Regions from separate parts of the Brevibacterium sp. MGP-B1 genome, predicted to be linked through region 2. Evidence: predicted binding sites of a transcription regulator. Region 2 holds the regulator's gene; the other holds the start of a gene.

Region 1 (6,700 bases), 1.4 Mb from region 2:
CTCTGCGCGCAGCGGTGTGCGCGGACGTGTTCGACTGTCACCGAGGGGCGGCCCGCCGCTGTCCAGGCGGTCGCCCGAGGATGGATGGTCACCCGAGAAATCGGGTGCGGGTCGGCGGTGCAACCGCCGAATGGGATGTCAGACGAGTGCGGGCGGGCCGCGGCGGTAGTTCGGGCCGACCACCGCTGATGTGACCGGCTGCGGCACCCGGAACGAAGCGCAGAGCTTGCGGAACGGTTCGTCGGCCAGGATTCCGGCCGCCTCGGCGAGGGCTCGCAGTGCGCCGATCACTGGGCCCAGTGCCAGCTGCAGAATGCTGAGGACGATGTCCTCACCGCGTTTGAGGATCACGGCGGTGACGAGGACGGCGACGACGTGGGCGATGACCATCCCCACCGAGGTTGCCCCGTGACTCGTATGTCCGAGCGCGGTTGCGGCAGGACCGAGGTCAAGGGAGCCGGAGGCTGGGACGATGTGTCCGGCGTGGGCATAGAGGGCCGCCTCGGCGGAGGTGGATCCGGCACCTGCAGCCCCGGCCTGCCCGCTTCCGGATTGGGCGGTTGCCGCGTGGGACCCCGCATGGGCGAAGGTGTGCGCGGACCAACTCATCGTCAGGTGCATGAGCACCTGTCCGAGGCCGAGCAAGCCGGCCAGAGTGAGGTAGCCCAGGCGCCTGCCGGCGACGATCATCGCCGCCCAGAGGACGAGGACGAAGACGACCACAGTGCCCGGAATCGAGACTCCGCCACCGGCACCGAGGTGCATGAGCAGGGCGAGGAGAGTCGTGAAGAGGGCAGCGAAGAGCGCACGTACGGATTTCGTCCATCCGGTCATGGGCCCTCCTCTCAGCTCGCTCCCACATTCTACTCAATGTAGAACTATTTCGGGAAGGCGGCTGAGCCTACATCCGCAGCCAGGTATCGGCGGTCTTCTTGACCATGGCACCGGCATCAACGGCAGCATCGCCCCAGGCGACGAGGTTGCCATCGGGGTCAGTGGTGGAGTCGGAGAGGACGACGACGTCGAAGTTGCACACAAGACCCGCCATCGCCGAGGCGTAGACGGCTCCGGGGGTGTCCGCCGAGGACGCGTCGGCGCCGGCATCGCCTCCCGCCCGGGCTGCAGGGTCAGTGGCGACTTGGCCAGCTCCAGCGCGGGGCACGCCTGTGGTGGCGTCGGCGCCGGCGATGATGATCCGGTCGACGGAGAGGTCATGCAGACCTGCGGCCAGATCGTCGACGCCTTCGAACACATCCGGACTCTCGGACCGGAGCACAAGATCCTCTTCATCCGGGACGAAGATGCTCAGCTCCTCATCGGGAGTGTCGACGAGGTCGGCCTTCGTCGACGCGAAGATGAGCACACCGCCCACAGCGCGGGTGCGGGTGACGATATCGCCGAGGGTCTCCATGGCGTCATCGCTGGGGTAGCTGGCGTCGTCGGTGTCAATGAGGAGCAGGGCATCCATACTCCAATCGTGCCACGACCGGCTGACACATTCGAAGCCGGTTCACCTCGGCCGCAACCGACACCAACCCTGACCTGCACGGACTCAAAGAGTTTCGTCATTATTCTCGAACTGTGACGAACACTGGAGTTGTGTTCGAAACTTTTTTCGATCACCTATGGCTTTCCGCATAATATGAGCGTACACTAGATTCCAACAACAACGATGTTGGTGAACGGAATTCATCCCCATGACCCTCACTCCCGAACGCAGCTCCGATCATTCCGATCGGAACTCCGACAACTCCCCGCAGACCAGCGGTCACCCGCTGCTGGCCGACGAGGAGTGGGCAGATCTCAGCCGCTTTGCGCCCGAGGTCACCTCTTCGATCACTCAGCTGATGGGCCTCAAAGATGAGCTGCGCTCGTTCGATCGCCCCATGGGGCCGGATCAGGCCATCATGCTCGCCGATGGGGTCGAGGCGATCACACGCATCAACGATGCATTGTCGACGCTCGCGCTCTCCGTCTGCGAACGCGTCGGAACACCCAGCGATTTCGGCGCCAAGTCGACGAAGTCGCTCATCGAGAACCGGTTCAACCTCACCGGCGCGGAGGCGAATCGCCGCACCGATATGGCCAAGAACCTCGGCGGACGCGTCGACATGGCCGGACAGGCTCTGCCGCCTCTCTACCCTGTCGTCGCAGATGCGCTCCATGCCGGCACGATCTCCGCCGCCCAGGCGTCTGTCATCGAAGACTGCATGCGCAAACTGCCCACGTGGGTCAGTCAGACGGTCCGCACCGACGTCGAGACGCGCTTGGTCGACAACGCACCCAAGGTCCGTCTCAAGGATCTGCGCGAGATCTTCGGCAAGCTCATGGGCTATATCGACCCGGACGGCGCAGAGCCGAATGACTCGGCCGACCGCTCTGCGTACAACATGTCCATGCGTGCCAAGACCAACGGCGACTGGGAGCTGCGTGGACTGCTCGACCCCGTCACCGGCGGCACTCTCAACGGACTGCTGACCTCGCGGATCCAGTCTGCGGGAGAAGACGACAAGGCCGGTGCCGACAAGGCCGGTGCCGACTCGGCGACCGGCGCCTCTGGGATCGCGGCCGCGGGCAATCCCGCCACCGTAACCGCTGCTTCCGATGGAACGAACTCGCCGCTTCCTGACAAAGAGCTGCTTGAGATCGTCGATGCGGTGCTCTCCGGTGACCGATATGACGCGAAGCGAGTTCCAGAACCCGATCTCAATGCAGCCCGCACGAGCGGGAATCCGGCTGCCGTCCCCGGCGTCGGCATTCGTGAGGACGGCGGTTTCGTCGACGTCAGCGCCGAACAGCCCTCGGCACGCGAATGGATCTACGAACGATTCGCCGGCCTCGTTACGACGATCGACAAGCAGCGGACGGCAGCAGGAGCGCCTTATGCTCTCGTCATCAACGCCACCGCCGAAGATCTGGCCAAAGGCACAGGACACGGCACCACGGGCGCCGACAATCCCATTCCCATCAAGGAACTGATGAGAAACGGCCTCAACGGCTCGCTGTTCTTCCACCTCATGAGCGACAGGGCCAAGACGATGCAGGTGGCCACAGAACAGCGCTTCGCCAATCGCAAACAGCTGGCAGTGATCACCGCCCGTGACCGAGGTTGCACCTTCCCCGGCTGTGACGCCCCTCCCGGTTGGTGCGATGCCAACCATGTGTTTCCATGGTCGCTCGGCGGCAAGACGGAGATCAACAATCTCGCGCTGCTGTGCAGCTATCATCACCACCTGCTCGACCGCACCGCCTGGGACACGGTGATGCTCTTCGACGGGCGACCCGCCTACATTCCGCCCGCCGCAAAGGACCCGGCTCGTAAGCCGATCCTCCACGCCCGCTTCATCGCGGACGATATCGTCGACTCTCTGTTCGACAAATAGCCGCCCCTCCTTTCAGGGGACAGCTGTGCCCACTTTCCAGGTTCGGCCGGGTTCAGCCCACTTTCCAGGTTCAGCCGGGTTCAGCCCGGTTCAACTCGATTCAACTCGGTGCAGTCCGGTTCGGCCCGATTCAGCCCGGTTCAGGCGGGTTAAGCCGCCGAACCGCGAGCCCGGATGCTCATGTCCTCATCGAGGAGCAGGAGGTCAGCCGGCATTCCGGGAGCCAACAGGCTGCCGGCACCAGCGGCACCGCCCGCCGCCTGCAGAGAATCACCCGGCTCCGGCACTCCGCCCACTGCACGCAATGGAACGAATCCTGCGGACTGCACAGCATCGAACGGGCTGAGTCCCACCTCGGCGACTGCCCGCTTCACAGCCTCGTCCATCGTCAGCGTGGACCCCGCGATGGCGCCCTGAGTGCCATCCGCGGTGACCAGGCGCGCCACCGAATCCTTGACCACGACCGGGAGCGAACCAAGGTGATAACTCCCATCGTGCAGCCCGGTCGCCGCCATGGCGTCAGTGATGAGAGCGATGCGCCCGGGCACGAGTTCGTGGAGCATGCGCGCCACCGGGGCGACGACGTGGACGCCGTCATTGATGAGTTCGACGGTGACATGCTCGGCCTCGGCCGCGGCGAGGACCGGCCCCGGAGCTCGGTGATGGATTCCGGGCATCGCATTGAACGCGTGGGTGAGGATGCTCGCGCCCGCTTCGAAGGCCTGCGCGGTCAGCGCATAATCGGCAGCCGTGTGACCGATAGCCACACGCACCCCTGCCGCAGAGAACCGGCCGATCGCCTCGAGAGCTCCGGGCACTTCGGGCGCGATGGTGATCTGCACAAGAGTTCCATCGGCCGCTTCGAGGATCGCTTCGACTGCCTCCGGAGTCGGCGATGTGAGCACTTCGGGCGCATGCGCACCTTTGAAGTCTGGGGACAGGAACGGGCCTTCGGCGTGCAGGCCCATGACCATGGCCCGGTCACGGACGATCCCGGCCCCCGCGCGCAAGGACTCACACAGCCCCTCGATCGTGTCCGAGACGTAGGACAGCGCGAGCCTGCCGGTGCCGTGGGCTCGATGCACGTCAAGGATCGCATCGATCGCCTCGACCCCGTCCTCGGCGCTCGCACCGCCCGCACCATGACAGTGGATATCGACGAACGCGGGAGCCACGTATCCGCCTGCCGCGTCGATGATCTCGCCTCTCGCCGAGGCGGCCCCGTCCTTCCAGCCGTCCCCGCGGCCCCGGGCAGTGACCGTTCCCTCGGCGACCGCGATCCAGGTGTCCGCGCCCTCCTCGGTGAACGTGGCCCGATCGCCGTCGAGGATGCACGCATTGTGGATGACCGCCTCGGCGGGGATCTGTTCGGTCTGTGTCATCAGGGTCCTTCCATCGCTCTGAGCAACCCTCACCCCAGGGTGCGGACTCGATTCGCGTCGATGTCGAGCACATGCGTGTCGAGGAACGCGAGGACGGTGCGGTACCAGACCTCGGCGTTCCCGCGGCCGAGGATCCAATGCCCCTCGTCGGGGAAGTAGAGGAACCGATGCTGAGTGTCGCCATCGGCATCGAGCGGAGTCTTCGCCCGAGTGAGCAGGTCCAGCCACAGCTCTTGACCCTGACCGATCGGCACCCGGTAGTCCTTGTCGCCATGGATGACGAGCATCGGGACTTCGATCTCATCGGCGAACAGGTGCGGCGAATACTGCGCCGACTGCTCCCGCATCGCCTGATCCCACGACGAATTGTCCGTCGTCCGCCCCATCGACGTGGTGTTCCACAGAGAGGCATGGGTGACGATGCACTTGAACGCGCTGCCCGTGTGCCCGGCCACCCAGTTGGCCATGTATCCGCCGTAGGACCCGCCGGCCAGGGCGACGCGTTCGGAATCGATGTCCTCCCTCTCCCCTGCGGCCTCGGTCAGCGCCATGATGTCGGTGAAGGGAGTGCCGCCGAGCTGCTGCTGACCGCGGTCGATCATCGCCTGCCCGTAGCCGGTGGAGATCGCCGGGTCCGGCAGCAGCACCGCATAGCCGGCAGCCGCGAAGGGACCCGGATTCCACCGGTAGGTCCACGCGTTCCACGACCCCCACGGTCCGCCATGGGCGAAGACGACGAGCGGATGCGGCCCCTCCCCCTCCGGGAGCACCAGCCACGCGCGGATCTGTGTGCCGTCCTCGGCACGGACCTCCACCTCGGTGAGGGTGCCTTCTTCCTCGAGCACCGTCGCCGGGTTGGCAAGCTCGCTGATGACCCCGGTTCCGAGGTCGACGGAGATCGGCAGCGGTGCGACATCGATCGCCGAGGCGGTCGCCACGACCGTGTCCTCGCGCAGAGCCAGCCCCGAGAACGAATACTTCTGATCGGTTCCCCCGACGAGCCGCCGCGGCTGCGCATCATTGATGTCACCGATGAAGATGCTGCCGCGACCGTGATCATCCGAGGTGGCCACGATGGTCGAATCGTCCGCCCAGATCGGGGAGAACCAGAAATCAGCATCCGGCCACACAGGATTCAGTTCCGCGGTCTCGAGATCGAGGACCATGAGTTCGGCCGCGAGGTTTGTCTGCGGAGTCCAGTTCTGTACGCGAGTGACCAGTGCTTTCGTCCCGTCTGGGCTGATCGCCTCGATGTCGAAGCTGTGATCGGCAGCCGGTTTCGTCAGACGGTGCAGTTCGGGTTCCCCGTCAAGGTCCACGCGCCAGATCTCACTGGCCTCGAGCTGTCCGGGGATCGGCTTCTCGAGCTGGACGAGGGCGAAGCGGGCCCCATCGTCGACGGCCCAATCGACAAGTCGGCCAGACGGCAGGGACAGGTACTGGAAGTCCAAGCCCGCCGGGGCGCTCAGCTCGTCACTGACTTCGGGGAAGTCGGCGGCCGCCTCATCGAGGGTGGCCACAGCCAGGGTCTGCCGACCCGGCCCCAGATCATGATCCCAGCGACGGACGGGGAAACCGGTGTGGAGGATTCCGCTGACCTTCGCGTCGCTGCGTTCGGAGGTGAATTCCTGATGGTCGTTCTCGTCGGCGGCCCATGTATGGACGGGAAACTCGACGATGATGGTCTCGCCCTTGACCTCGATTCGGGAGAAACCGCCCTCATGATCGGCAAGCTTGCGGGCCTCACCGTTGTCCGGCAGGGCCCACAGGCTCGGGGACTCGGCATCCTTGCCGTCCTCGCCCTTGCGTTTGGAGGCGAAGACGATCGTGCCGTTCTCGCTCAGTGCGGCCGGTCCCACGGACTGATCGCCGCGAGTGATGCGTCGGGGCGTCTCCCCGCTGATATCGGCGAGGTGGCTGAGGGAGGAATTCCCC
Region 2 (6,700 bases):
CGGCACCGGCAAATCGCTGGCCTACCTCGTGCCGGCGGCCGAGTACGTCACCCGCACCGGCGGGAAGGTCGTCGTGTCCACGGCGACCTTGGCCCTGCAGACGCAGATCATCCACCGCGACCTGCCGCGGCTGTTCAAGGCCGTGAAGAAGGACCTCGATCCGTTGCCCCGGGCGGCACTGCTCAAGGGGCGCCGGAACTATGTGTGCAAGCACAAGCTCGCCGGCGGGTACCCCGACGAGGGCGAGGGCATGCTCTTCGACCTCGGTGCCGACGCCGAGGCGGGACGCAAACCCACAGAACGCTCCGGCCTGGGAGAGGAGATCCAGCGGATCCGCACCTGGGAGAAGACCACCGACACCGGCGACCGGGACGACCTCCTGCCCGGCGTCAGCGATCGTGCCTGGTCACAGGTGTCCGTCAACGCCTTCGACTGCCTCGGTTCGAACTGTCCGCTGTTCACCGAATGCTTCGCCGAAATCGCCCGGAACAAAGCCGCCGAAGCCGATATCGTCGTGACGAACCATGCCCTGTTGGCCATCGACGCCTTCGGGGAATCGAACGTGCTGCCCGAACACGATGTCATCATCATCGACGAGGCCCATGAGCTCAAGGACCGGGTGACCAGCGCCCTGTCCGGGCAGATCAACACGAGCATGCTCTCGGCCGCGACGAGCTCCGTACGCAAACACACCACCGTCCAGGACGGGGTCGTGTCCCTGCTCGACTCCGCCGCGGCGGCACTCGAACGTGCGCAGACCTCGGTACCCGAGGGGCTCATCCTGCACATGAGCGAGGCGCTCGGACTGGCCCTGGCACAGATCCGCGACTCCGCCCGCCAGATCATCAACGACATCGGCGGCAAGACCGAGGACGCCGATGCCGGCCGGCAGATGGCCAAGGCGCGCTGCCAGGAGATCTTCGAACTCGCCGAACGCTTCTGCGATCCGGGCAAGAACGACGTCATCTGGCTGTCGCGCTCGACCTTCCGGGAGAAAGAGACGACGAATCTCGTCGTCGCGCCCTTGAGCGTGGCCGGCACCATGCGCAACGGCATCTTCGAAGAATCCACAGTCGTGGCCACCTCGGCGACCCTGTCCCTCGGTGGCAACTTCGACGCGGTGGCAGCCTCATTGGGACTCTTCGGACCCGACGCCCCGAAATGGGACAGCCTCGATGTCGGATCTCCCTTCGACTACGGCAGACAGGGAATCCTCTATGTCGCTTCCCACCTGCCCAAACCCGGACGCAGCGGACTGAGCGAAGAAGCGCTGACCGAACTCGAGGAACTCGTCGAATCCTCGAACGGCGGGGCACTGGGCCTGTTCTCCTCCCGAGCTGCGGCCAATGCGGCGGCCGAACACCTGCGGAAGAAGTTCGATTTCCCGATCCTGCTCCAAGGCGAAGACGGCCTGCCGGCACTGGTCTCTCAGTTCACCGCCGACGACCAGACCTGCCTGTTCGGAACCATGTCACTGTGGCAGGGAGTCGATGTGCCGGGACGGACGAACCGACTGGTCATCATCGACCGTCTGCCGTTCCCACGTCCGGACGACCCGCTCATGCAAGCGCGGGCACGCGATGCCGACCAGCGGGGAGTCAACGGATTCATGGCCGTATCGGCCACGCATGCCGCCCTGCGTCTGGCTCAGGGAGCCGGACGACTCATCCGGTCGACCAAGGACAGGGGAGTGGTGGCCGTGCTCGACTCGCGGCTGCGCTCGGCCCGGTATGCCGGGTTCCTCGTCAATTCGATGCCGAGGATGTGGCCGACGACGAATTCCGGTCTCGTCCGCAAGAGCCTGGCGAGGCTGGCCGAAACCGACGAAGGATGACGCAACGGCCCGCGACCGATTCGGTCGCGGGCCTTTGCGTTTCGGCAGCGGAGAGCCGACAGAGGGTCAGAGGCGGCGGATGACGGCGACGACGAGGCCCATGATCTGCGCGTAGGTGCCGTCGATGGGTTCGTAGTTCTCGTTCTGCGGCATCAGCCACTGCTGACCGGCCTTGCGCTTGAGGGTCTTCACCGTGGCCTCGCCGTCGAGGAGGGCGGCGACGATCTGACCGTTGTCCGCGGTGTGCTGCTTGCGCACGACCACCCAGTCGTCGTGGCAGATGGCGGCTTCGATCATCGAATCGCCGACGACCTTGAGCAGGAACATCTCACCGGAGCCGACGACCTGGGTCGGCAGGGAGAAGACATCATCGACTTCCTGCTCGGCCAGGATCGGGCCACCGGCGGCGATGCGTCCGACGACCGGCACCTGCACAGTGTTGTTGGCCAGCTCCTCGTACTTCGCGCGCTCGGCCTCTTCCTCTTCGAACGGATTGACCACTTCGATGGCACGCGGGCGCTTCGGGTCACGGCGGACATAGCCGAGGCGTTCGAGCTGGGAGAGCTGATGGGCGACGCTGGAGAGGGAGGCCAGCCCGGCGGCCTTGCCGATCTCGCGCATGCTCGGCGGGTAGCCGTTGGTCACGACCGCGCGTTCGATGGTTTCGAGCACGAGACGCTGACGGGGAGTGAGGCGGAAGTCGCCCTCACCGGATGACCCCTCAGGGATCTGGACGACGTCGTCATCTGTGCGAGCGGCAGCGATCTCGCTGGCAACATCTTCGTTGCGAGGCCTGCCTCTGCCTCGTTTGTTCTGAACCATTGCTCGTTCCCCTTCGTTCTATTCCCTGCCGCTGAACACCGTGATCTCCGCTTCGGAAATTCTCGTGTCAGTGCCGACTGAGATGGTTCTGACAGATCAATCAACAACGCTGGTTCCCTCTCATTGTCGCATAGATGTTCGAGTTGGACTGGACATTTGTTCGATTGGCATGTTGAATAGAACAGACGTTCTACCGATTACTGGTGGAATCGTACGAATGAAAGAGGTAATGCGATGTCTGCACAGAACACCGAGCTGCACCTGACCCCTCGTGGACGCCAGGCTGTGCGCCTTCTCCGGACCCTGCTCGTCGCTCTCGTCGTCATCGGCGGGGCGGTCCTCCTCGCCACCCAGTCGTTCTCGGCCGCTGCCGTCGCCGAATCGGAGACGGAGAGCATCGGCATCGACGCCGAGGCAGTCGTCGTCGGTGAGGGTGAATCGCTGTGGACCGTGGCTTCGAATCTCGGCATCGACCGCGACACCCGCGATGTCGTTGCCGATATCGTCGAGATCAACCACCTGGACACACCGACGGTTCACCCCGGACAGACCCTCGACGTCCCCGTCCGCTGAGGCCGAACCCGGCTCGACCGGCAGCAGCCGGGCCCGTCCGGCAGTGCGCTGACCCGTTCGATCGGGTGAGCCGACCGGCGTATCTCGATGCCCGACCCGCCGCCCGGGCGGCGGGGGCCTCTCGGTAGAATGATCGCCGTGGGAAACATCGACTCTCTGCCAGTGCGTTCAGACCTCGTCGGCCTCAAGCCGTACGGGGCGCCGCACCTCAATGTGCCGGTCCAGCTCAACGTCAACGAGAACGCCTATCCGCTTCCGGATGTCGTCGTCGACAGCATGCGCGCAGCCGTCGACGATCATTTCGCCGGACTCAATCGATATCCCGATCGCGAATTCACCGCACTGCGCGAACACCTTGTCACCTATCTGGACGGTGTGAACGAACGCGCCGGTGACTCCGTCGACCTCGACCCCTCCATGATCTGGGCCGCCAATGGTTCGAACGAAGTGCTCAGCCATATCGTCCAGGCCTTCGGTGGCCCGGGCCGCACAGTCCTCGGCTTCACCCCCTCGTATTCGATGCACCCGCTCATCACCACGGGCACGGGTGCCGAATGGCAGCACGTCGAACGCAAGGACGACTTCACTCTCGACGCCGAGACGGTCGCCGCCGAGGTGGCTCGTGCGAATCCGGACATCGTCTTCCTGTGTACCCCGAACAATCCGACCGGCACCTCGATCGGCCTCGACGTCATCGAAGCCGCATACGACAACTGCGCAGGGATAGTCATCGTCGACGAGGCATATGCGGAATTCTCCCGCCCCGCCAAGCCCTCGGCGATGACTCTGCTTGAGGGCCGGCCCCGCCTCGTCGTCTCCCGCACCATGAGCAAGGCCTTCGCCTGTGCCGGACTGCGCCTCGGCTACGCCATCGCCGCCCCCGTACTCATCGACGTCCTCCGCCTCGTCCGTCTGCCCTACCACCTGTCCGAGATCACTCAGGTGCTGGCCTGCACGGCACTCGAACATGCCGAACTGCTGCTGGGCAATGTCGACCGTCTCATCGACTCGCGCAACCGCATGTCGTGCCACCTCGCCGAGGCGGGCTTCACCGTCCACGACAGCGATTCGAACTTCGTGCTCTTCGGCAACATCGCCTCACCGGCCGACCTGTGGCAGAAGCTCCTCGACCGCGGAGTCCTCATCCGCGATATCGGCATCACCGGCCACGCCCGCGTCAACGCCGGCACCGAGGCAGAGACCGAAGCGTTCCTGACCGCCATCGACGATATCCTCGCCGAATCACCGGACATCCTCGCGGACCGTCCGCAGTCTCCGACCCCGTCATCAGCCGCCCCGACGAAAGGCACTCCATGAGGCAGGCCCAGAACTCACGCACCACGTCCGAGTCCACGGTGTCCGTGTCCGTCAACCTCGACGGCACCGGCACCTCGAACATCTCGACTTCCGTGCCGTTCTTCGACCATATGCTCACCGCCCTGTCGAAGCACTCGATGATCGACCTCGACATCACCGCGACCGGTGACACGCACATCGACGTCCACCACACCGTCGAGGACACCTCGATCGTGCTCGGCCAGACCCTGCGCGAAGCGCTCGGCGACAAGGTCGGCATCCGCCGCTACGGCTTCGCCGCCGTGCCGCTGGACGAGGCCCTGGCACAGTGCGTCGTCGACGTCTCCGGCCGCCCCTACTTCGTCCACGAAGGCGAGCCCGAGGGCCAGCAGTACCACCTCATCGGCGGTCACTTCACCGGTTCGATGACCTCCCACTCGCTGGAATCGATCGCCTTCAACGGCGGCCTGACCGTCCACCTCGACCTGGTGCGCGGTCGCGACCCGCACCACATCGTCGAAGCCGAGTTCAAGGCCTTCGCCCGCGCGCTGCGCGAGGCCGTCGAAACCGATCCGCGCAGCGATTCCGTTCCCAGCACCAAGGGAGTCCTGTGAGCACGACCGTCATCGTGACCCCGTTCGGGGTCGCCCAACAGCTGGCCGCCGCCTGCGTGCTATCGAACATCTCCGGCACCATCGTGCCGATCGGCGAGTTCAGCGGAATCGTGCTCGCCGACACGGATGTCAAAGCCGGCAACGAGGCGGCCGCCGCGATCTCGAAGCTCGCGGGCAAACATGAGGTCCTCCTCCTCGTGCGCAGCGAAGAGCAGATCGACGCCGGCCATTTCCGCCACGGCGCCCGGGAGTCCGATGTGCCGGCCGGGCTGGCGCTGAAGAACCTGCCCGATGTGCTCGAAGGTCTGCTGCTCGAAACCGTTGCAGCAGAGGACGTCGAAGGCAATATCCCGACCTCGTCGATGACGAAGCTGCAGGCCAGTGCGGCCACGATGAGCCCGGGTCGGGCCGCCATGGCACGCACGGCACTGCTGTGGATCATCGCCGCCGTCCTCGCCGGACTCGTCATGGCCTTCGGCATCGCCCTGGCCCTCGGCGGGAACACCATCGCCTGGGTCGTCGCCGCACTCGGTGCCGTCGTCCTCGGGTTCTCCCTGTGGAGGATCTGGTCGGTGCTGAGCAAGGGGGCGAAGCGATGACGACTGTTGCCGTCCTCGACTACGGTGCCGGAAACGTCCGCTCCGCCGTGCGTGCGGTCGCCGCAGCCGGCGCCGAGGTCACGCTCACGGCCGATCACGATGTCATCAACGACTCCGACGGACTGCTGGTCCCCGGCGTCGGCGCGTTTTCGGCCGTCATGGCCGGACTGGAGAACGTCGGGGGAGTCGACCTTATCCGGGACCGCCACGAACAGGGGCGACCGCTGCTCGGCATCTGCGTCGGCCTCCAGGTGTTCTTCGCCCGCGGCGTCGAACACGGAGTCAAGACCGAGGGCATCGGTCTGTGGCCCGGAGCTGTCACCGGCCTCGAGGCACCGGTCATCCCGCATATGGGATGGTCGAAGGTCAACGCTCCCGCAGACTCGGCCATGTTCGCCGGCATCGGAGACGAACGCTTCTACTTCGTCCACTCCTACGCCGCAACCGAGCCCCCGGCGAACGCGACGGTGACGACCGCCCGCCACGGCAATGACTTCATCGCCGCTGTCGAAGACGGAACCACCTGGGCAGCACAGTTCCATCCCGAGAAATCCGCCGAGGCGGGTGCCAAGCTCCTGCGCAACTGGCTCGCCTCGTTCGCCGCCGACAGCAACCCGGGCAGCGGTTCCGGCAGCACCGGCAGTACCGGCACCAACCCCACAGACTCACTCAGCTCCTGACCGAGCACACCGACTATGGTTGCCTCAAACCCCGTGGCACCCTGGCAGAAAGGTCACAATGACAGACAGTTCGAACAAGCTGGTCCTCCTCCCGGCCGTCGACGTCGCTGACGGCAAGGCCGTCCGCCTCGTCCAGGGCGAAGCCGGAACCGAAACCGACTACGGTTCACCCATCGACGCCGCTCAGGACTTCGAGAGCCGCGGCGCCGAATGGATCCACCTCGTCGACCTCGATGCCGCCTTCGGGCGCGGATCGAACTCGGATCTGCTCAACCAGGTCGT

Evidence for each region. Region 2 encodes LexA, which represses DNA repair genes until DNA is damaged. Its sites were predicted from a motif close to TCGAACANNTGTTCGA; they were not measured.
Region 1: the regulator LexA is predicted to act here: its motif matches at 1,604-1,619, upstream of AC3CD9_RS14440 (HNH endonuclease signature motif containing protein).

What each region holds. Positions count from the first base shown of each region.
Region 1 covers NZ_CM173407.1:3,165,319-3,172,018, forward strand. Annotated here, with positions in the region: gene AC3CD9_RS14430 (hypothetical protein) at 139-834, opposite strand; gene AC3CD9_RS14435 (hypothetical protein) at 902-1,468, opposite strand; gene AC3CD9_RS14440 (HNH endonuclease signature motif containing protein) at 1,698-3,383, shown strand; gene AC3CD9_RS14445 (N-acetylglucosamine-6-phosphate deacetylase) at 3,533-4,765, opposite strand; gene AC3CD9_RS14450 (S9 family peptidase) at 4,795-6,700, opposite strand, start outside.
Region 2 covers NZ_CM173407.1:1,792,801-1,799,500, reverse strand. Annotated here, with positions in the region: gene AC3CD9_RS08205 (ATP-dependent DNA helicase) at 1-1,834, shown strand, start outside; gene lexA (transcriptional repressor LexA) at 1,901-2,656, opposite strand; gene AC3CD9_RS08195 (LysM peptidoglycan-binding domain-containing protein) at 2,891-3,229, shown strand; gene AC3CD9_RS08190 (histidinol-phosphate transaminase) at 3,368-4,546, shown strand; gene hisB (imidazoleglycerol-phosphate dehydratase HisB) at 4,543-5,139, shown strand; gene AC3CD9_RS08180 (hypothetical protein) at 5,136-5,738, shown strand; gene hisH (imidazole glycerol phosphate synthase subunit HisH) at 5,735-6,418, shown strand; gene priA (bifunctional 1-(5-phosphoribosyl)-5-((5-phosphoribosylamino)methylideneamino)imidazole-4-carboxamide isomerase/phosphoribosylanthranilate isomerase PriA) at 6,477-6,700, shown strand, end outside.